Regions from separate parts of the Lysinibacillus sp. NPDC092081 genome, predicted to be linked through region 2. Evidence: a T-box and tRNA genes for the amino acid it is inferred to sense, from the RefSeq annotation. Region 2 holds a T-box; the other holds one or more tRNA genes.

Region 1 (10,261 bases), on a different contig from region 2:
CATGCTCTACCAAAAGACAGTTTTCAAACGGCAACGACTGATCGAGGCAAAGAATTTAGTTGTTATACAAACTTAGAAAAAGACTTGAATATCCAAGTTTATTTCGCAGATCCTTACTCTTCTTGGCAGCGGGGCAGTAATGAAAATGCGAATGGTTTACTACGTGAATTTTTCCCTAAGCGAACAGACCTAGCTAGGGTAAGCAAAGATGAATTAAAAAAGGCGTTATATTTAATTAATAATCGCCCAAGAAAATGCTTGGGTTGGAAATCTGCACACGAAGCGTTCATGGAGCAAGTGTTGCACTTAATTTGACAAAGTAACATATCCAAAAGAATATTAAAGAATAGCAATATATATAAGAGACATTTCAACCAAGTGATTGGTGAAATGTCTCTTTACTATATTTTATACAGTTGCTGCTCGTAGCTCTATACGGCGAATCTTACCAGAAGTTGTTTTTGGTAGTTCATCAATAAAGACAATACTACGAGGATATTTATAAGGTGCTGTTAATTCTTTAACGTGCTCCTGTAGTTCTTTTGTTAACTCGTCCTCATCACGATCTCTGAAGCCTTCTCGCAAGATGACAAAGGCTTTAACAATATGCCCTCTAATTTCATCTGGTGCTGCGACTACAGCACATTCTTGGACAGCTTCATGTTTATTTAAAGCATCCTCTACCTCAAATGGCCCAATTGTATAGCCTGATGAAATAATGATGTCATCTCCTCGACCTTCAAACCAGAAGTAGCCGTCTTCATCGCATTTGGCTTGGTCACCAGTAATATACCAATCTCCACGGAAAGCAGCTTGTGTACGTTCAGGTTCACGATAGTACTCTTTAAATAGAGCAGGAGATGATTTGTGTACTGCAATATCTCCAACTTCTCCAATCGGTGCCTCGTTGCCTTCATAATCTATGATACGGATAATATTGCCTGGGGTAGGAACACCCATTGAACCCGGACGTAACTCAGTATGTTCAAGTGTGCCGATTAATAAAGTATTTTCCGTTTGGCCATAGCCATCACGCACTTTAAGACCAAAGTTGTTCATAAATATTTCGATGACTGGTCGATTTAATGGTTCACCAGCAGAAACAGCGCTACGTAGAGAAGATAGATTATAGTCTTTTAAATTATCAAGCTTCGCCATAATTCGATATTCTGTTGGAGTACAGCATAAAACATTGATCTTTTCATCTTGAAGCAGTTGAAGGTATGTTTTTGCATCAAATCCTCCGTGGTATACAAATGCAGTTGCACCCAGCATAATAGTCGATAAAAATGGGCTCCAGATCCATTTTTGCCACCCTGGAGCTGCAGTAGCCCAAACTAAGTCACCTTCACGTACACAAAGCCATTGAGAAGCGGCTGTTCTAATATGTGCATATCCCCATCCATGTGAATGGACAACTCCTTTTGGTTTGCCAGTGGTGCCAGATGTATAAGAAAGAAATGCCATATCGTCTCTTTTAGTAGCAGCTGCTGTAAATGTATCTGGTTGTGTACTTGCCAATTTATCTAAAGATGTCCAATCACCTGTAACAGTACCTATAACCAATTTATTATTTAAAGCTTCTACTGAAGAAGTAATACGATCTATCTCACCAGTGAACGCTTCATAGGCAATTACTGCCCTTGCAGAAGAGTGCTCCATACGATACTCTAAATCACTTGCACGTAACATTTCTGAACATGAAATAGGAACAATTCCAGCCTTTAGACAGCCAAGGAAAACAAAATAAGCCTCAGGCAGACGTGGAATAATAACTAATACGCGATCACCTTTTTGAAGCCCCTTCTTCGTCAAGGCATGCGCGTATTGATTCATTTTTTGAACAAGTTCAATATAGGAAATTGTTCGGCGATCCTGTTGAGTATTTAACCATCGTATTGCTTGACGATCGCTATCGTGAGAAAATTTCTCCAATTCCTCTGTAATATTATAGAACTCTGGTGCAATTAAATCGTTTGTTACCATGTGAACATTCCTCCCCCAAACAAATTTAATAGAAAATTCTTAAAACTATTTTCATTTTAACAATTACAATAATATACAGCAAGAATATTCTGTACATAAAATAGAAATATTAGATTTAATAGAGAACTATTAGGATTCTGGTTAATGTACAGGAAAGTTTCGACAAAAAATATAAAAATTTTCACAAAAAGTATTGCATAATTTATAATGCTTGCTATAATAATAAATGTACTGAGAGAGGTTTTAAAAACCAAATTGAATAGTATTGTTCCGAAGTAGCTCAGTTGGTAGTAGCACCTGACTGTTAATCAGGTTGTCGCAGGTTCGAGTCCTGCCTTCGGAGCCATTTTTTTGCCCATTTTTAAAATAATGATGTTATACATATAATAAATTATAAAAAAAGTGTTGCATTGGGAAGAAAGTAATGTTAATATAAATATTGTCTTGTTTGAGACATAAGAAATGGCCCCTTGGTCAAGTGGTTAAGACACCGCCCTTTCACGGCGGTAACACGGGTTCGAATCCCGTAGGGGTCACCATTTTTAAAGCATTGTAGTAATGCAAAGGCTTAAAAAGAAAATAAACTGTGAAGAAATAAACACCTGTTTCTATGGAGGATTAGCTCAGCTGGGAGAGCATCTGCCTTACAAGCAGAGGGTCGGCGGTTCGAGCCCGTCATCCTCCACCATAATGTGTTATTTCGGAGGGGTAGCGAAGTGGCTAAACGCGGCGGACTGTAAATCCGCTCCTTAGGGTTCGGCGGTTCGAATCCGTCCCCCTCCACCAGTTTTTATAAATGATTGGGGTATAGCCAAGCGGTAAGGCAACGGATTTTGATTCCGTCATGCCTAGGTTCGAATCCTAGTACCCCAGCCATTTTTATATTTTGAGCCATTAGCTCAGTTGGTAGAGCATCTGACTTTTAATCAGAGGGTCGAAGGTTCGAGTCCTTCATGGCTCACTTTTATAGAATAAAGCATATTCAAAAGTGTAACATTAACTACAGATACTAATCTCTTGCTGAAAACAGCAGGAGATTTTTTTATGCGCTATTTAATTGTATAAATATTCACGAAATTGTAAGGTTGAGCCAGAGAGGATATAGGCTTTACAATAGTCTTATAACTTAAAGGGGGTATGAAAAGATGAATAAACTAAATATTTCTATTATTGGGGTACCAACTGATTATGGGCAAACTCGCAGAGGGGTAGATATGGGGCCAAGTGCTATCCGTTATGCAGGTGTTGTAGAACGCTTAGAAGCTATTGGGCATGTAGTACATGATCAAGGGGATATACGTGTTAGTCAAAAGGAAGAAGGCACTATTGTTGATAAACAGCTACTTAATTTAGAGGAAGTTATCGATGTAAGTACATCCTTAGCAAACCGCGTAAATGAAGCAATTGAACAAAAGGCGTTTCCGCTTGTACTTGGTGGCGACCATAGCATTGCTATTGGCACACTTGCAGGGCTTGGTGAGCATTATAAAAATTTAGGCGTTATTTGGTTTGATGCGCATGCTGACCTAAACACACCTGAAACGACACCGTCTGGCAATATACATGGTATGCCGTTAGCTGTTAGCATTGGGCTCGGTCATGAACGCTTAGTGAAAATTCGTAATGATGTACCAAAAATTAAACCTGAAAATGTCATTATTATTGGAGCACGTTCCGTAGATCCGGGAGAACGTGACTTAATAAGTCAGCAAGGAATCAAAGTGTATACAATGCACGAGGTAGATCGTCTTGGAATGACACGTGTAATGGAAGACGCTCTTGCTTATTTAAGAGAGCGTAATGTAGATGGTTTGCATTTATCACTTGATTTAGATGGGTTAGATCCACTTTATACTCCAGGAGTTGGGACACCTGTACCTGGTGGTATTACATATCGAGAAAGCCACTTGGCGATGGAAATGCTTCAGGAATCAGGTATGCTAACATCTGCTGAATTTGTTGAGGTTAATCCAATTTTAGATGAAAAGAATAGAACAGCTGATGTTGCGGTAGCGTTAATGGGCTCCTTATTAGGTGAAACCCTAGTTTAAAGAAATTTGACAAAAAATTGCCTATTGCCACAATCTATAAAAATCTTTTGTTATAATTAATAACAAAATGAAACTTTTCTTATCGATGGGCCGTAAAGTATAAGACAGTTGTAAAGGTGGAGAAATCAACACAATGGATGCGTTAGTAAACAAGAAAATAAAACAAGTGCTTAAAGGCGATCAAAACGCATTTGCAGATATTGTGAGTCTCTATCAGCACAAACTGTACCAAGTATGCTATAGGATGTTAGGGAACAAACAAGAATCTGAGGACATTACACAAGAAGCGTTTGTTCGTGCCTATATGAACTTGCATACTTTTGATCAGAAAAGAAAATTTTCAACGTGGCTTTATCGCATAGCGACAAACCTTTGTATAGACCGTATCCGGAAGAAAAAGCCGGATTACTATTTAGATGCGGAAGTAGCTGGTACAGAAGGGCTTGATATGTATTCGCAGATCGCAGCAGATGACCAGCTACCGGAGGAACAGATAGAGCAAATGGAATTGCAAGATCGCATTCAATATGAGATTGGCCGTTTGCCGGATAAATATCGTTCAGTTATAGTATTGAAATATATTGAAGAATTATCATTACAGGAAATTAGCGAGATTTTAGATATGCCTCTTGGAACGGTGAAAACGAGGATTCACCGCGGACGTGAAGCATTACGTAAGCAATTAAACAATCTGTAGGAGGGAAGCGTCATGAATACTTGTCCAGAGCATGTAATAGACTATATCCATGATTATTTAGATGGTGACATTAGTCGTGAGCATGAGCAAGAGTTAAAACGACATTTGCATACATGCAGTGATTGTAAACAATTGATGCAGGAATTAAGTGAAACAATCGCCTTTGTGAAGAGTGCTTCCCACATTACAGCGCCTCCGCATTTTGAAGAAGCCGTGATGGCTCGTTTACCGAAACCCAAAAGTCGTGTAGGCATGCAAAAATGGATTCGCCGGCATCCATTCTTTGTGGCAGCAGCAGTATTTTGTTTATTCATGAGTGCAACTTTACTAGGTAGTTTCATGGATGATCAACAGTTCTCCGTGACCAAACAGCCAAACCTAGTTGTTGAAGGTCAAACGGTTATTGTGCCGAAGGGAGAAGTTGTAAAAGGCGATATTGTTGTTAAAAATGGTGATTTAATTGTTGAGGGTGAAGTGGATGGCAATGTCACTGTTATTAATGGACAGTATATGGCATCTTCGGCAGTTGTTTCAGGAAAAATAGAAGAAATTGACGAAGTATTCGAATGGCTTTGGTATACGATTAAAAACTCAGTGAAGTCTGCTGTAACATTCGAGGAGAAGCAAGCAACTAAATAACACTCTATACGTCCTAATAGATAGTGCACGTGAGAGGCTGAAAGGTCTACTCTTTTGAGTAGACTTTTTATTTGAAAAAAGTTACATTTGTTAAGAATGTGCTATACTTAAATGTGTATGGATTCGCAATGAAAAGTGGGGGATGCCACGTGCAAATTATCGAACATTTCGCTAATTTAACACCTGTGAATATTGTTATTAACTTATTAGATGTACTGCTCGTATGGTACGTTATTTATAAAATTTTAACCCTCATTAAAGGTACGAAGGCTGTCCAATTATTAAAAGGAATTTTCGTAATTATTATTGCGCGCCTTGCTACAGACTTTTTTGGGTTAGAAACGTTAGGTTGGATGTTAAAACAAGTCATCGAGTTCGGTTTCTTGGCAATTATTATCATTTTTCAACCTGAAATAAGACGTGGTCTTGAACAAATTGGTAGAGGGAAGTTATTCCAACGTTCAATTAGTCAAGTCGAGGAAGAACAAACAAGGCTTATTGAAGCTATGAAGAAATCTGTTAGTTATATGGCCAAACGTCGTATAGGGGCGTTAATTTCTATTGAAAAAGAAACTGGTCTAAATGAATATATCGAAACGGGCATAGGTCTAAATGCTGAGATTTCATCTGAGTTACTTATCAACATTTTTATACCTAATACACCGCTTCATGATGGGGCAGTTATCATGCAGAAAGATAAAATATCGGCAGCAGCTTGTTATTTACCGCTTTCTGAGAGTCCTTTTATCTCAAAAGAGCTTGGGACACGCCACCGTGCTGCACTTGGATTAAGTGAAGTGACAGATGCCATTACTATAGTCGTATCAGAGGAAACTGGTGCCATTAGTATTACACTAAATGGTAATCTGCATCGAAATCTTGCTTTAGAGGAATTCGAAGAACTGTTACGTAAAATGTGGTTTGGATCAGCACAGGAATCAAATGCAGCCTCTAAGTTAACTTGGAGGGGGAAAAAGAATGGATAAAATGATGGATAGCCCTTGGGTGTTACGAATCGTTGCGCTATTTTTAGCCTTGTTGTTATTTTTCTCCGTTCGTACCGAATTATCTCCTACAAATAAAACAATAACGAGTGAGCAAACAGAGGTAATTCGCGATGTACCGGTAGATGTTTTTTATGACGATAAGAACCTCATTGTAACAGGGATACCAAAGACGGTGGATGTTACGATAAAAGGTCCAATGCCACTTGTTATACAAACAAAGGCAACGAAAGATTTTTCTGTATTTGTGGATTTAAGCAAATTACTTATAGGTAAGCATAATGTTAAACTACAATACGAAAATATTTCTGATAAGTTGCAAGTTACATTAGACCCTGCAACTGTAAATGTAAACATTGAGGAAAAGGTCACACAAGAGTTTCGTGTTGACCCTGAGATGAGTAATCGTTTAATTGAAGAAGGATATATTGTAAACGGCATGACTGCTAATCCAGCTACGGTGTATGTTACAGGTGCCAAAAGTGCAATTGAAAGCATTAGCTATGTAAAAGCTACTGTAACGGGTGAACAAGGCTTGAAAGAACCGTTCTCACAGGTAGCGGCAGTTAAAGTACTAGATCGTGATTTAAATAAGTTAGACGTGACGATTGAACCGGGAACTGTGAAGGTACAAGTAGATATTGGAGCATACAGCAGAGAGTTACCTGTTGTGCTGAAGGAAATAGGGAAAGCGGCTAATGGTATTACCGTCAACCAATTAACATTGAGTCCCGCAAAGGTGAGAGTATACGGTAGAAAATCTATTATAGATGCTTTAGCTGCAATACCACTAGAGGTTGACCTGTCAAAAATTACAGAATCAAAAACTTATGAATTTGATGTAAAATTACCAGAAGGTGTGACAAAAATATCTGAATCAAAAATTAAAGTGAAAGCAGATATTACGAAGGAAGAGCAGGAAAAAACAACAACGACTCCTACTCCTACACCTACTCCTTCGAACCCTTCGGAGGAATCTAGCACTCCTTCTGAGAACAATACGTCGCCTACTGAGAAAACAGAAGATATTGATTCTTAAACAATAACTGACTATAATTTTATTTTGATTCAGTAGAGATTTCGTTCTCTATCGGTAAGGGTATTCATTTTCGGATTAGAAACATTAACGAGAAAAAGTTGCTCAGGCTAAAATCAAAATACCCTAGGCTAAATTTATCTGTGCCGATTTAAAGTCCAGGTAAATTACATGGGGCATAATTAATAGTTACCAAGGAATGAACGAAAATAGACTTTTCCAAAAGTAAGCAGACGAGTGGTCTAGTTGTCAGTGTAGACAAGCGTGACTACCGTCTTGCATTGAAGGAGAGAATAATCAAAATGGGTAAATATTTTGGAACAGATGGCGTCCGTGGCGTCGCGAATAGTGAATTAACACCGGAGCTTGCATTTAAACTTGGCCGCGTAGGTGGCTACGTTTTAACGAAAGATGCAACTGACCGTCCAAAGGTTTTAATCGGTCGTGACACACGTATTTCAGGTGAAATGCTTGAAGGTGCACTTGTAGCTGGTCTTTTATCAATCGGGGTAGAGGTAATGCGTCTGGGTGTTATTTCGACACCAGGTGTGGCTTACCTTACTCGAATAATGAGCGCAAATGCAGGCGTCATGATTTCAGCCTCACATAACCCAGTTGCTGACAATGGTATTAAATTTTTCGGTCCTGATGGCTTTAAGCTAACAGATGCGCAAGAAGCCGAAATCGAAGCAATATTAGATGCACAAGAAGATACATTGCCACGTCCAATTGGGGCTGATTTAGGTTCTGTGAGTGACTACTTCGAGGGTGGACAAAAATATATTCAATACTTAAAACAAACAGTGACTGAAGAATTTGATGGCATCCATGTAGCATTAGATTGTGCACATGGTGCTACGTCTTCACTAGCTACACACCTATTTGCAGATTTAGAAGCGGATATCTCAACGATGGGTGCCTCACCAACAGGCTTAAACATTAATGACGGTGTCGGCTCAACACATCCAGAAGGGTTAGCTAGATTTGTCACAGAAAAGGGTGCTGATGTTGGTTTAGCATTCGATGGCGATGGTGATCGTTTAATCGCAGTAGATGAAAATGGTAAAATTGTTGATGGTGATCAAATTATGTTCATCATTGGGAAGCATTTGAATGCAATTGGTCGCTTGAAAAAGCAAACAATCGTTTCGACAGTTATGAGTAACATGGGCTTCTATAAAGCTGTTGAAGATAATGACATGCATAGTGTACAAACAGCTGTAGGTGATCGTTATGTCGTGGAAGAAATGCGTGCTAATGATTATAATCTAGGTGGCGAGCAATCGGGTCATATTGTTTTCTTAGACTTTAACACAACTGGTGATGGCTTATTAACTGGTATTCAGCTTGTCAACATTATGAAATCTACAGGTAAAAAACTGTCCGAGCTTGCTTCTGAAATGAAAATTTTCCCACAGCGTTTAGTCAACGTACGTGTAACAGACAAGCATGCTGTGACGGAAAATGCAAAAGTTGCTGCAGTGATTGCTGAGGTAGAAGTAGATATGGCTGGTAACGGTCGCGTGTTAGTGCGTCCTTCTGGTACTGAGCCACTTGTACGAGTAATGGTGGAAGCAGCGACAGAGGAAGACTGCGAACATTACGTAGAGCGTATAGCAGATGTTGTCCGTACTGAAATGGGCTTAACAGAATAAATAGTAACTCGATTTCCTTTAATAGGAGGTCGAGTTTTTCTTTTTTATTGAAAGCTCTGCCAACGGAAAAATGAATGTTTTCGAAGAGAATGGGAACAGTAGTACAGAGTCACAATTACAAGGAGTGTTGTATTAACAATGGCTAAAATTGCTACAGTGATTACCAATATGTTTGAGGACGCTGAATATACGAGTCCTAAAGGAGCATTAGAAGCGGCAGGTCATGAACTAATAACGATTGATACAACAGCAGGCATTGAGGTAGAAGGTAAAAATGGAGAGAAAGTAAAGATTGATAAAGGGATCGATGAGGTAAATGCTTCAGAATTTGATGCATTGTTCATCCCTGGTGGTTTTTCTCCTGATATACTACGCGTAGATGATCGTATTGTGGCATTTGTAAAGGAGTTTATGGACGATATGAAACCAACCTTTGCCATTTGTCATGGACCTCAATTACTCATTACTGCAAAAACATTAAATGGTCGTGACGCAACTGGCTACAAATCAATTCGAGTAGATTTAGAAAATGCTGGTGCGATATTCCATGACGAGGAAGTGTTTGTTTGCCAAAAACAATTAGTAACTAGTCGTACACCAGAGGATCTACCAGCATTTAATCGAGAAATTGTAAAATTATTGGAGAATAAAGAAGGCTAAGCTTAAAAGGCACAAGTGAATTTGCCTGTGCCTTTTATCTTCAAATCAATTATAACAATCCTACTTTTTTTTCAACGCTATAATAGCATTGGTAATTTGCCCAAGTCCGATACCAATGATAATGCCAACTCCAGCGCCGATTGCCGTGTCAATCCAGCCTCTGTCAAAAAAAGCTTCATATCCACCGCCAGTTAGAAAACCGCTTAATCCACCGATACCTAATCCTAAAAACAGGAAGCCACCATAAAATAACCCGATCGCCTCATAATCTGCGGGATCACGATTTTCGTAATACTGCTGGAAGCGTTCATTTAAATCCTCAGATTGCTCAGAGTTACTAGCGAATTTCAATTCCTCGCTAGCCTTATTAAAAGCTTCCTGCTCCGTAAAACCTTGTGACATCAAATCATTCATATAATCGCTCATATATAATATCATGTCGTCTTGCGCCTCTCGTCCCTGATCGGAACGCCCTTTAAACTTGGACAGTTGCTTGTCGATTTTACGTTTAGTTTGCCCACTTTTTTTGCGCA
Region 2 (10,261 bases):
GATTTACCACAAACGACAGGATTAGATGTCGTTCCGTTCTATCTTTAATTGCATGAAGGAATCTGTATGCTTCTTTTATTTAGAAAACTAAGGAGGAAAGATTTTATGACATTAATAGCATCCGCAAGTATTATGAAAAAATTATCAAGTAAAAATATTGTTTCACCAAAGGGCTTTAAAGCTGCGGGTTTACATTGTGGTTTAAAGCATAAGAAAAAAGATTTAGCTGTATTAGTCAGTGAAGTACCCGCAAGTGTAGCGGGTGTCTTTACGACGAATGCTGTGCAGGCAGCACCATTAAAAGTAACGAAAGAGGTTGTGTACGCAACGAAGAAAATGCAGGCGATGATTGTCAACTCTGGAAATGCTAATGCATGTACAGGGAAGCAAGGGGCGAAGGATGCACAAACAATGCAGGCCCTAATGGCAGAAAAGCTTGGTGTCGAGGCAAATTTAGTAGGTGTTTGCTCAACGGGTGTTATCGGTGAAATTATGAATATGGTGCCAGTGGCAAATGGGATTAATCAGCTAGAGCCAAAGGATAATTTAGAAAGTGCTATTGATTTTGCACAAGCGATTATGACAACAGATACAGGTATGAAAAACACAAGCTACAGCACTATTGTTGATGGCAAAGAGGTTATTATCGCTGGCGTTGCTAAAGGTTCAGGTATGATTGAACCAAATATGGCAACGATGCTAGGTTTTATTACGACGGATGCACATATTGAATCAGATGTCTTACAGGCTACATTATCTGATATAACAAATATGACTTTTAATGCAATTACAGTGGATGGAGATACATCTACAAATGACACAGTAGTTGTCATGGCAAACGGCTTAGCAGGAAATATAGCTTTAACTCCTGACCATCCAGATTGGCAAAACTTCTATTATACATTGAAAACAGTAGCTGAAGACTTAGCGAAAATGATTGCCAAAGATGGTGAGGGTGCAACGAAGCTGATTGAGGTTGAAGTTGAAGGGGCATTTTCGGATGAAGAAGGACGTAAAATCGCTAAAACAGTAGTTGGTTCACCGCTTGTGAAAACGGCAGTATTTGGCTGTGATGCAAACTGGGGACGTATTATTGCCGCTGTAGGCTATAGTGGTGCAACGGTTGATCCAGAAAAAATTACGATCCAAATTGGCGGTGTAACTATGGTTGAAAACGGTGAGCCAATTCCATTTTCGGAGGATGGGTTAATTCAAATTTTAAAAATGCATGAAGTGAAAATCTATGTGTCACTTGGTATTGGGGAAGGCAAGGGGCATGCTTGGGGATGTGATCTAACTTATGACTACGTTCAAATCAATGCCTCATACCGCTCGTAAACGAATGGTCATTAAGCTTGGTGGCAGTACGTTAGAGGGCTTAAATGAGTCGTTTTTTGAGAATTTTAAAAAACTCCAAGAGAGCGGTGTAGAGCTTATTATTACCCATGGTGGTGGCCCAGCTATTAACCATGAACTTGCGGTGCGTGGGATAGAATCACATACTTTAAACGGTATTCGTGTCACGAGCGAAGCTGCAATTGATATAGTACAGTCAACGCTAATAGGAAAGGTCAATCCTGCGCTTGTTCATGAATTAACAACGGCTGGCATTGCTGCAATTGGATTAAATGGCTTTGATGGTCAGTTAATTGTAGCGGATTATCTAGACAAAGATGTATACGGTTTTGTTGGTGAAGTAAAAACCGTCAATACATCTTTGCTAGAAGCATTAATTAGTGTGGGGGTTGTACCGGTTATTGCTTGCGTTGGAGCAAATGAACATGGTCAAGTATTAAATATTAATGGGGATACGGTAGCAAGTGAAATAGCACTAGCTATAGATGCAGATAGCTTATTACTTGTAACGGATGTAAGTGGTATTCGTATTAACGATGAATATCAATCGAAAGTAACACCTTCCTTCATCAATCAATGGATTGATGAGGGTCGTATTTATGGTGGGATGATACCTAAAGTTCAAGGAGCTCTTGAATGTTTAAGTGCAGGTATTCCATCAGTGCAAATTGTTGGGGAATCGCTAGTAGGTACGACGATTTTATCCGGGAGATGAAGATAACCCGAATGAGTAAAGTTTCCCTCATTCTCACTCAGTAACAGTCATTCTTCTTCATAGATAAGAGTGACCGTTCTAATGGCATAGAGGTAGCAATATAGTTGTTTAGAGAAGATGATTGTTATAGTCAAAATTAGTAGGAGTTGATAAAATGAGTGCTTTATTTGGAAACTATGGCAAACGCCGCGCCCAAATTGTCAAAGGGCAAGGAACGGTTGTTGAAGATTCTGCTGGGAAAAAATATTTAGATTTTATAAGTGGAATCGCTGTAGTGAGTCTTGGTCATTCACATCCTGCGATTGTGGAAGCTATTCAAGATCAAAGTAAAAAGCTCTGGCATATTTCTAATTTATTTGATATTCCTGGCCAGGAGAAGGTAGCGCAAAAATTAATAGCAGATACACATTTTTCTTATGCATTTTTCTGTAATAGTGGTGCGGAAGCGAATGAAGCGTCCATTAAGCTTGCACGTAAGCATACAGGGAAAAATCATATTATTACTTTCGAGAAATCCTTTCATGGGCGAACTTTTGGAGCAATGTCCGCAACAGGTCAGGGCAAGGTACGTGATGGCTTCGGACCACTTGTTGAAAAGTTTACAATTCTACCTTTTAATGATGTGGCAGCACTTGAAGCAACGATTGACGATTCTGTCGCAGCAATTATGTTGGAGATGATTCAAGGTGAGGGCGGCGTTAACAGTGTATCACCAGAGTTCGCAGCAGCAATAGCGAAAGTCTGTGACGACAAAGGAATATTACTAATGATCGATGAGGTTCAGACAGGTATTGGACGAACAGGAACAAAATATGCTTTTGAGCAAACGATCTTAAAGCCACATATTGTGACATTGGCCAAAGGGCTAGGTGGGGGCTTCCCTGTCGGTGGGATGCTTGGGACAGCAGAGCTATATGATACATTTAATCCTGGCACACATGGGACAACATTCGGTGGTAATCCACTTGCAATGAGTGTTGCTGAAACCGTGCTTGATCATGTCTTTGAACCTGCATTTTTACAAAATGTACAGGAGCTATCTACTTATTTTGTTAAGCAGTTGAAAGCGAATCTACCGTCTACGTATACGGTACAGGGCCAGGGCTTACTTCTTGGCATTGGCTGTGGCGACACTGAGGTAGCCTCGTATATAGCTGAGGCGGAGGAAAACGGCTTATTATTAGTAAGTGCAGGACCAAACGTTATTCGTCTACTACCACCATTAACCGTGTCAAAAGCTGAAATCGATGAAGCAGTTGCAATATTAAAAACGATACTGTTTTAGTATCAGGCCAATTAACTACGATGAAAATGAATCTGCTACACTTTCTTTGGTGAGAAGTCTAGCAGATTTTTAATGGCCTAACTTATCGCAGCTCTTTTACTAATGTTTTCACTAGCGTAGGGAGCCAATCGTGGAGTTGACTAAATGTAAAGCCTGCAGCTTCTGCCTTTGTAGTTGACATATACCAATCTGCTGGAACCCCAAACGGTGACTGCGACATTTCATCGCCACCTACTAGAGAAATTTTTGCATGCTTTCCGGTTGTTACTTCAATAAGCTCAAGTAAATCTTTTAACGAAATTGCACCTGCAGCTGTTGCATTATAAGGTCCTTCAATTGGTGTAATGCCAGTAAAATACAAAAATGCAGCTGCTTCGTCATCCGTAATAAAGCTCATCTTTGCTTCAATATTTGGTAATGAAATAGGCTGTTCCTGTAAAACTCGTTCAACATGAAAATGTAAACGACGTGTATAGTCGTTCTCACTCATAACAATCGGGAGACGTACAGCGACAACAGGGAACGTAGCCTCTTTGAAAAGTACTGCCTCTGCTTGACGCTTACCCTCACCATATGAAAAATCTTCACGGTTCCCCATCCGAACTTCATAATCATATGGATTGAAATCTTCCTCAGTCTTGACCATGCCGTCTATTTCGTAGGTGGATAGAGTAGATGTAAAAACGAGCTTTTTCGTTTTACCTTCTAAAATTTCACATATTTTAGAAGCTTCATTGGGAGAGTAGCAAATATTATCATAAACAATATCCCATGTTGAACTTGATAATACCTGTGACAACGAATCGGCATCATCCCGATTAACAATTAGCTGCTTCACCTTTGTACCAAAAGGATTTCTGCTTTGTCCACGTGTTAAAACAGTTACGCTATGCCCATTTTGAAGACAGCGTTCAACAAGCTTTTTACCAAAAAAGCGAGTGCCTCCTAAAACTAAAATGTCCATATTATTTCCACCCCTTCAAATTAGTAGTCCCCTTTATAATGGCAAAAAAACAAGCATACTACAATTACTTTGTAGTATGCCTGCCTGTTTATTATTGGGTAGGTGGATCAGTCGGTGGAGTTGTATTTCCGTTGTCTCCTCCGTTAGAGCCATTCCCGGTGTTTCCGGAACCGTTGCCGTTATTTCCGGACCCATTGCCGTTATTAGAGCCGTTGCCGTTATTTCCAGACCCATTGCCGTTATTTCCGGACCCATTGCCGCTATTAGAGCCGTTCCCGTTACCACCACTAGACCCATTGCCATTTTCCGAACCGTTTCCATTATGATTCGAGTCATTGTCGTTAGTAGGTGGGGTAGTTGGTGGAACTTTTTCTTGATTGTCTTTTTCAGGTTGTTTTTCATCCGCACTACCACCAGTAGAAGCGACATTGGATTGCGATGAGGTTAAACCTGTAATATCTACAGCGACAACAACATAGGCTTGCCCACTTGCTACCGTCATACTTTGTGATGATTCAAGCACTGATCCGACAAGAGTTCTACCACCGTTTGTTACTTTATATATTCGATAACCGACTACGTCATTGGAAGAGCCTGTCCAAGATAATGTATTGCCATTAATTGAAGCGGTTACTGCTGCTGGCGAATTGTTATCTGCCGGGAAATCAACACCGGATACCGATGAATTCGATAATGACGAATTTTTTGGTAATAGGCTTGCCGGGTTACCGCCAAGTCTGCCTAACATTCGTTTAATAAATGCTTGATTAATACCTGCACCACCTGTCTTTACAAATTCTGGCGGTGTGTTAGGGAGTGCATTATAGGTTTTACCTTTAATCGTAACAACGCTTGAGGAAGCTAAGCTATCATCAGGTTGTGAAGGTAAAAATACTTTCGCGTTAAACAAGTCAGAGCGCACGAGACCAGCGTTAGCACATGCTGCAGAAGGCGCTAAACCAGAAATACCACAGAATGATGCAGTGACAACGTTTTTCGGTTGTTTAAATCTAGTTTTAGGGGCAATTAATTGTGGATCGACATCATACACAGAATTCATTAATGTTCCCCATAGCTTGTTAATTCGCACACTAGGCTGCTGATACGTATTATTAAATGTATACAGTGATTGATTGTTATCATAACCCATCCATACACCAAGAGAAACATTCGGGTTATAGCCAACTAGCCAAACATCTTTATAATTTTGTGAAGTACCTGTTTTAGCGGCAAAGTCAGCAGAGAATTTAAGCGTATTTCTTGCAACTGTACCTGTTCCTTTTGTTAACACATCTCGTAACATATCTGTAATGATATAAGAGGTTTCAGGACTAAATACTTGTTCAGGCTTAACTTCGTGTTTATATATGATATTTCCATTTTGATCTTCAATTCTATCAATCATATAAGAATCAATGAATTGTCCACCGTTTGCGAAAGTTGCATAGGCATTGGTATTTTCTTCAACAGTAGTTCCTTCCTTCAATGCTCCAATCCCAGTTGCAAGGTTTGTGAAGTCATCAGGCTGTAACTTTGAGAACCCCATTTTTGCTAAAAGATCAGCAGGGCGTCTGTTAAGAATATCATTATATAAACGTAAAGCTGATAAGTTTTGTGAATCAGCTAATGCCTCACGAGCAGGGATAAGTCCTCGTTCATCACTAGTAATATAGTTGTTCGGACTCCATCCGCCCACAGAGAATTTTACGTCAACTAACGGGCTACCTGCACCAATTACACTGTATTCTATTGCAGGTGCATATACGAGTAGTGGTTTCATTGTTGAGCCATTTGAGCGATATGCTTGTGTTGCATAGTTATAATTTTTAAGTTCAAAATCACGACCACCGACAAAGCTTAAAATACGTCCAGTATTATTTTCAATTAAAATACTGCCAACCTGTACAGGCATTTGAACATCAACTTCTGCACCTGTTGCAGGATCCTTGTCTTTAACGGTGTAAGTATGACCGTAAATTTTAAAGTTTTCCGCTGCTTTTTGCATCGAATCGTACATATCCTTATTAATAGTTGAATAGATACGATAACCTTTTGAGCGGACATCACGATCTGCTAGGATCGTATACTTGTCTTTTAATTTTTTTTCATTTTTTAAGCGTTCTGGATCAATACCATCTTCTACTGCTAGTTTTTCAGCAATAATTTCTGTCGCGCGACTTTCAAGCTCATACGTTAGCCATGGGTAGCGATCCTCCGTGCGCATCTCTGGTGAACGGAAATCAGCAGTAATATCATAAGCGAGTGCTTCTTTATATTGAGCTTCGTTAATGTAACCTGCGTCTTTCATACGATAAAGTACAATTTTCATACGATCAATACCCAGTTGAAGTGCTTCTTTACTTTTAAGTACACCTGTATTTGTAAAAGGTGTGTAAGTAAAAGGTGATTGAGGAATACCAGCTATATACGCTGCTTGAGGAAGCGTTAAATCCTTTGCTTTTACATTGAAAATACCTTCAGCAGCTGTTTCAACTCCTGCAATGTTTCGACCGGAAGAGTTACGACCATAAGGAACTATGTTTAAATAGGCCTCTAAAATTTCTTCCTTTGACATAAAGTGCTCTATGCGCATAGCAAGTAAAAGTTCTTTTGCTTTTCGTTCATAAGACACTTCGTTTGTTAATACTTGGTTTTTAATAAGCTGCTGTGTTAATGTAGAACCACCAGTTTGAGTGGAAGAGTTTGTTACGTCTTGAAGTAGCCCGCGGATGACGGCCTTCGGAACTATTCCGTTATGTTCACGGAAATACTCATCCTCTGTCGCTAATACCGCATTTAGAACATCAGGTGCGACATTGTTTAATGTTGTTGCTCGACGGTCCAAATCTGTACGTAATTTTCCGATATAAATATCGTTGGCAAAATAAATCTCACTTGTTGAATCGTAGTTAAAAATTTCATTGCGTAATTCTTGCTTTGAGCGTAGTGGCTCTTCTTTTACAAGTGACGCAAAATAGCCAGCGCCAACTGAACCGGCAAATACAGTACCTACCAATGCAAAGACTAAAAATAGTAAAAATAAGTTCCAGGCAACACTTCCTGAAATACGTAATTTCTTCATCCATTTTTGTTGAACTAATTCATCGATCTTTGCATTGATTTTCTCAATCCAATCTTTCAATGTATCGACCTCCTAAAATCTTGTCTATTATAGCACATATTGATTTAGGTCGAACATAGTTATTGACAATGAAAAAGATTCGTATAGAATAATGCTTATAGTTTTCTAGTGATGAAGAGCTTGCAGTAGTGTCTATTATTCCCTGTTTAGAGAGCCAGCGGTTGGTGAAAGCTGGTCATAATGTAGAGACGAATTACGTGCTTGGAGCTTAGACGTGCGCGCCTGCGATAAAGGCGATTGAATGAAGAGGAAGATGGATGACATCTTCAAGCCGGGTGGTACCGCGTTAGTGATTAACGTCCCTGCATGCAATGTTTTTGCGTGTAGGGACTTTTTTATTTCTAAAATAATTCTCCCTGCACGAAATATTAAACACTTAGGAGGAATAAAAATGACAAACGAATTATTTCAAGACTTAGAATGGCGCGGATTGTTATACCAACAAACTGATGCTGAAGGTATGACCAAATTATTAGATGAACAATCCGTATCTTTATACTGTGGTGTTGATCCAACTGCGGATTCTATGCATATTGGGCATATTGTGCCTCTTTTAACGCTACGTCGATTCCAAAAAGCTGGCCACCGTCCAATTTTGTTAGTTGGTGGTGCAACGGGTATGATTGGAGATCCATCGGGTCGCTCTGAAGAACGCCAATTACAAACAGTTGAGCAAATTGATAAAAATGTTCAAGGTATCCGTAGTCAATTAGAGCGTATTTTTGAGTTTGCAGAAGATGGTAATGGTGCTCAGTTAGTTAATAACCGTGACTGGATTGGCAATATAAATACGATTGAGTTTTTACGTGATTATGGGAAATTAATTAACGTGAACTACATGTTAGCAAAAGATACGATTGCATCACGCCTAGATACAGGGATTTCATTTACTGAGTTTGCGTATACTTTAATTCAAGGTATTGATTACAATCATTTATACAACCATTACAACTGCCGCATTCAAGTAGGTGGCTCAGACCAGTGGGGAAATATTACAACAGGTTTAGAAGTTATTCGTAAAACACATGAGGAAGAGACGAAAGCTTTTGGTATAACAATTCCTTTAGTAACGAAAGCAGACGGTACGAAATTTGGTAAAACAGCAGGTGGCGCTGTATGGTTAGATAGTAAGAAAACATCTCCATACGAGTTCTACCAATTCTGGATTAATGCTGCGGATGCTGATGTTGTAAAATACTTAAAAATCTTCACATTCCTTTCTCGTGAAGAAATCGAAGCTTTAGCAGTATCTGTAGAAGAGGAACCACATTTACGTAAGGCACAAAAAGCACTAGCTGAAGAAATGACTCGCTTAATTCATGGTCAAGAAGCATTAGACCAAGCAATTCGCATTACAGCTGCTTTATTCTCTGGTGACCTAAAAGCACTTTCTGCTGATGAAATGAAAGATGCATTTAAAGATGTTCCTTCTATTGAAATGGCGAAAGAAGATAAAAACATCGTGGATTTACTAGTGGAAGCGGGTATTTCACCTTCAAAACGTCAAGCTCGTGAAGATGTAACGAATGGTGCGATTAGCGTGAATGGTGAAAAGGTCACTGAATTAGAATATGTAATCGACGGCAAAGATCGTTTAGAAGATGCATTCAGCATTGTTCGTCGCGGCAAGAAAAAATACCATATGGTGAAGTTTGTATAATCCAGACTCACACAACAAAAAGAAACATCCCCTCAATATTTGAGGGGATATTTTGTTTTGTTGGAAAACGATTGTGTCAATGAAATTAAGATGCAAATAAAGTATGTCTTCGGCAAAACGAGGGATTGACGGCCGTTTTAAAAAATGTCATCCAACTTTTGAATTTTATCGACTAACTTTCACGTTTTATCACCCAACTTCTGAATTTTATCGACATCCACCTTCCAAAGAGCAAAAAAGGATTCATACACAAAACAGTGTGTGAATCCTTTTACTTTATTATGTCGCCCAGCCTCTACTCCAATCAACCACTTCACATAGCGTGTATCTTCTGGTATGTCATAGTTATAAGACGAAACTCCAGCAATGATTTACCTGTGCGAAGCGAGTAGCATGGAACGGAAATCACTCTCATTTAAAGCGTTACAATATTAACAAAGACTACGTTGACGATTTCTTTTAGCTATCTAAAAAACTAGAAAGCTTTACGTGCTTATATTCTTTGGGATGAAGCATATTCGCTAGCTTTAATGCACCCTCTATAAGACGTGGTGATGGACGACAATAAAGCCATTCCTCCATTACGTAAAGCTGTTTCATTTTAACAGCTTGAAGCTCCTGTGCATGTGCACGTTTTAATAAATTAGCCGGTTGAATACGTTCAAAGGCAACACCGACCCAAGCCATCATAATATAGTTTGGGTCGCGTCTTACTACATCTGCCCAATCGGTTTGCACGCTTGCTAATTCTACATCTTGAAACAGATTTTCCCCACCAGCAATGGCACTAATTTCAGTTAGCCAATTAATTTTACCTGGCGTAAAGATAGGGTTTGGCCACCACTCCCAATAGAGAGTAGGTTTTTTAGGAATCGTTTGAGCAACTGTGCGAAGACAATCGATACATTGTAAATATTCCTCAGAAATTTCCTTTGCACGCCCTTCAACTCCGCAGGCTTTACCTAAAGTATGGAGATCCTGTGCGATTTCTTCTAAAGAATTAGCATTAAAAATAATATGCGGAATATTTCTAGCTTGTAGAGCTTCAATATTTTTTTCCATGCCAGGGACACTTAAGGATGCGAGTACAAGATCAGGCTGTAACGCCTCTAAAGCATCCATATCGATTGATAAATCTG

The links. The T-box of region 2 lies ahead of tyrS (tyrosine--tRNA ligase). A T-box ahead of a tRNA ligase gene usually reads a tRNA of that ligase, here a tRNA-Tyr.
Region 1: it has a tRNA-Tyr gene. The T-box ahead of tyrS (tyrosine--tRNA ligase) is inferred to sense a tRNA for this amino acid. The anticodon was not compared.

What each region holds. Positions count from the first base shown of each region.
Region 1 is NZ_JBIVRU010000005.1:213,384-223,644, reverse strand. It holds gene ACIQLB_RS11365 (IS30 family transposase) at 1-315, shown strand, start outside; gene mbcS (acyl-CoA synthetase MbcS) at 409-1,986, opposite strand; tRNA gene ACIQLB_RS11355 (tRNA-Asn) at 2,256-2,332, shown strand; tRNA gene ACIQLB_RS11350 (tRNA-Glu) at 2,451-2,525, shown strand; tRNA gene ACIQLB_RS11345 (tRNA-Val) at 2,599-2,674, shown strand; tRNA gene ACIQLB_RS11340 (tRNA-Tyr) at 2,689-2,772, shown strand; tRNA gene ACIQLB_RS11335 (tRNA-Gln) at 2,788-2,862, shown strand; tRNA gene ACIQLB_RS11330 (tRNA-Lys) at 2,875-2,947, shown strand; gene rocF (arginase) at 3,132-4,037, shown strand; gene sigW (RNA polymerase sigma factor SigW) at 4,171-4,734, shown strand; gene ACIQLB_RS11315 (zf-HC2 domain-containing protein) at 4,747-5,373, shown strand; gene cdaA (diadenylate cyclase CdaA) at 5,523-6,359, shown strand; gene ACIQLB_RS11305 (CdaR family protein) at 6,352-7,416, shown strand; gene glmM (phosphoglucosamine mutase) at 7,716-9,068, shown strand; gene ACIQLB_RS11295 (type 1 glutamine amidotransferase domain-containing protein) at 9,207-9,728, shown strand; gene ACIQLB_RS11290 (hypothetical protein) at 9,789-10,261, opposite strand, start outside.
Region 2 is NZ_JBIVRU010000002.1:88,233-98,493, forward strand. It holds gene argC (N-acetyl-gamma-glutamyl-phosphate reductase) at 1-48, shown strand, start outside; gene argJ (bifunctional glutamate N-acetyltransferase/amino-acid acetyltransferase ArgJ) at 106-1,338, shown strand; gene argB (acetylglutamate kinase) at 1,301-2,071, shown strand; gene ACIQLB_RS05250 (acetylornithine transaminase) at 2,226-3,356, shown strand; gene ACIQLB_RS05255 (NAD-dependent epimerase/dehydratase family protein) at 3,439-4,320, opposite strand; gene ACIQLB_RS05260 (transglycosylase domain-containing protein) at 4,412-7,462, opposite strand; T-box leader at 7,565-7,769, shown strand; gene tyrS (tyrosine--tRNA ligase) at 7,854-9,122, shown strand; gene ACIQLB_RS05270 (cobalamin-binding protein) at 9,582-10,261, opposite strand, start outside.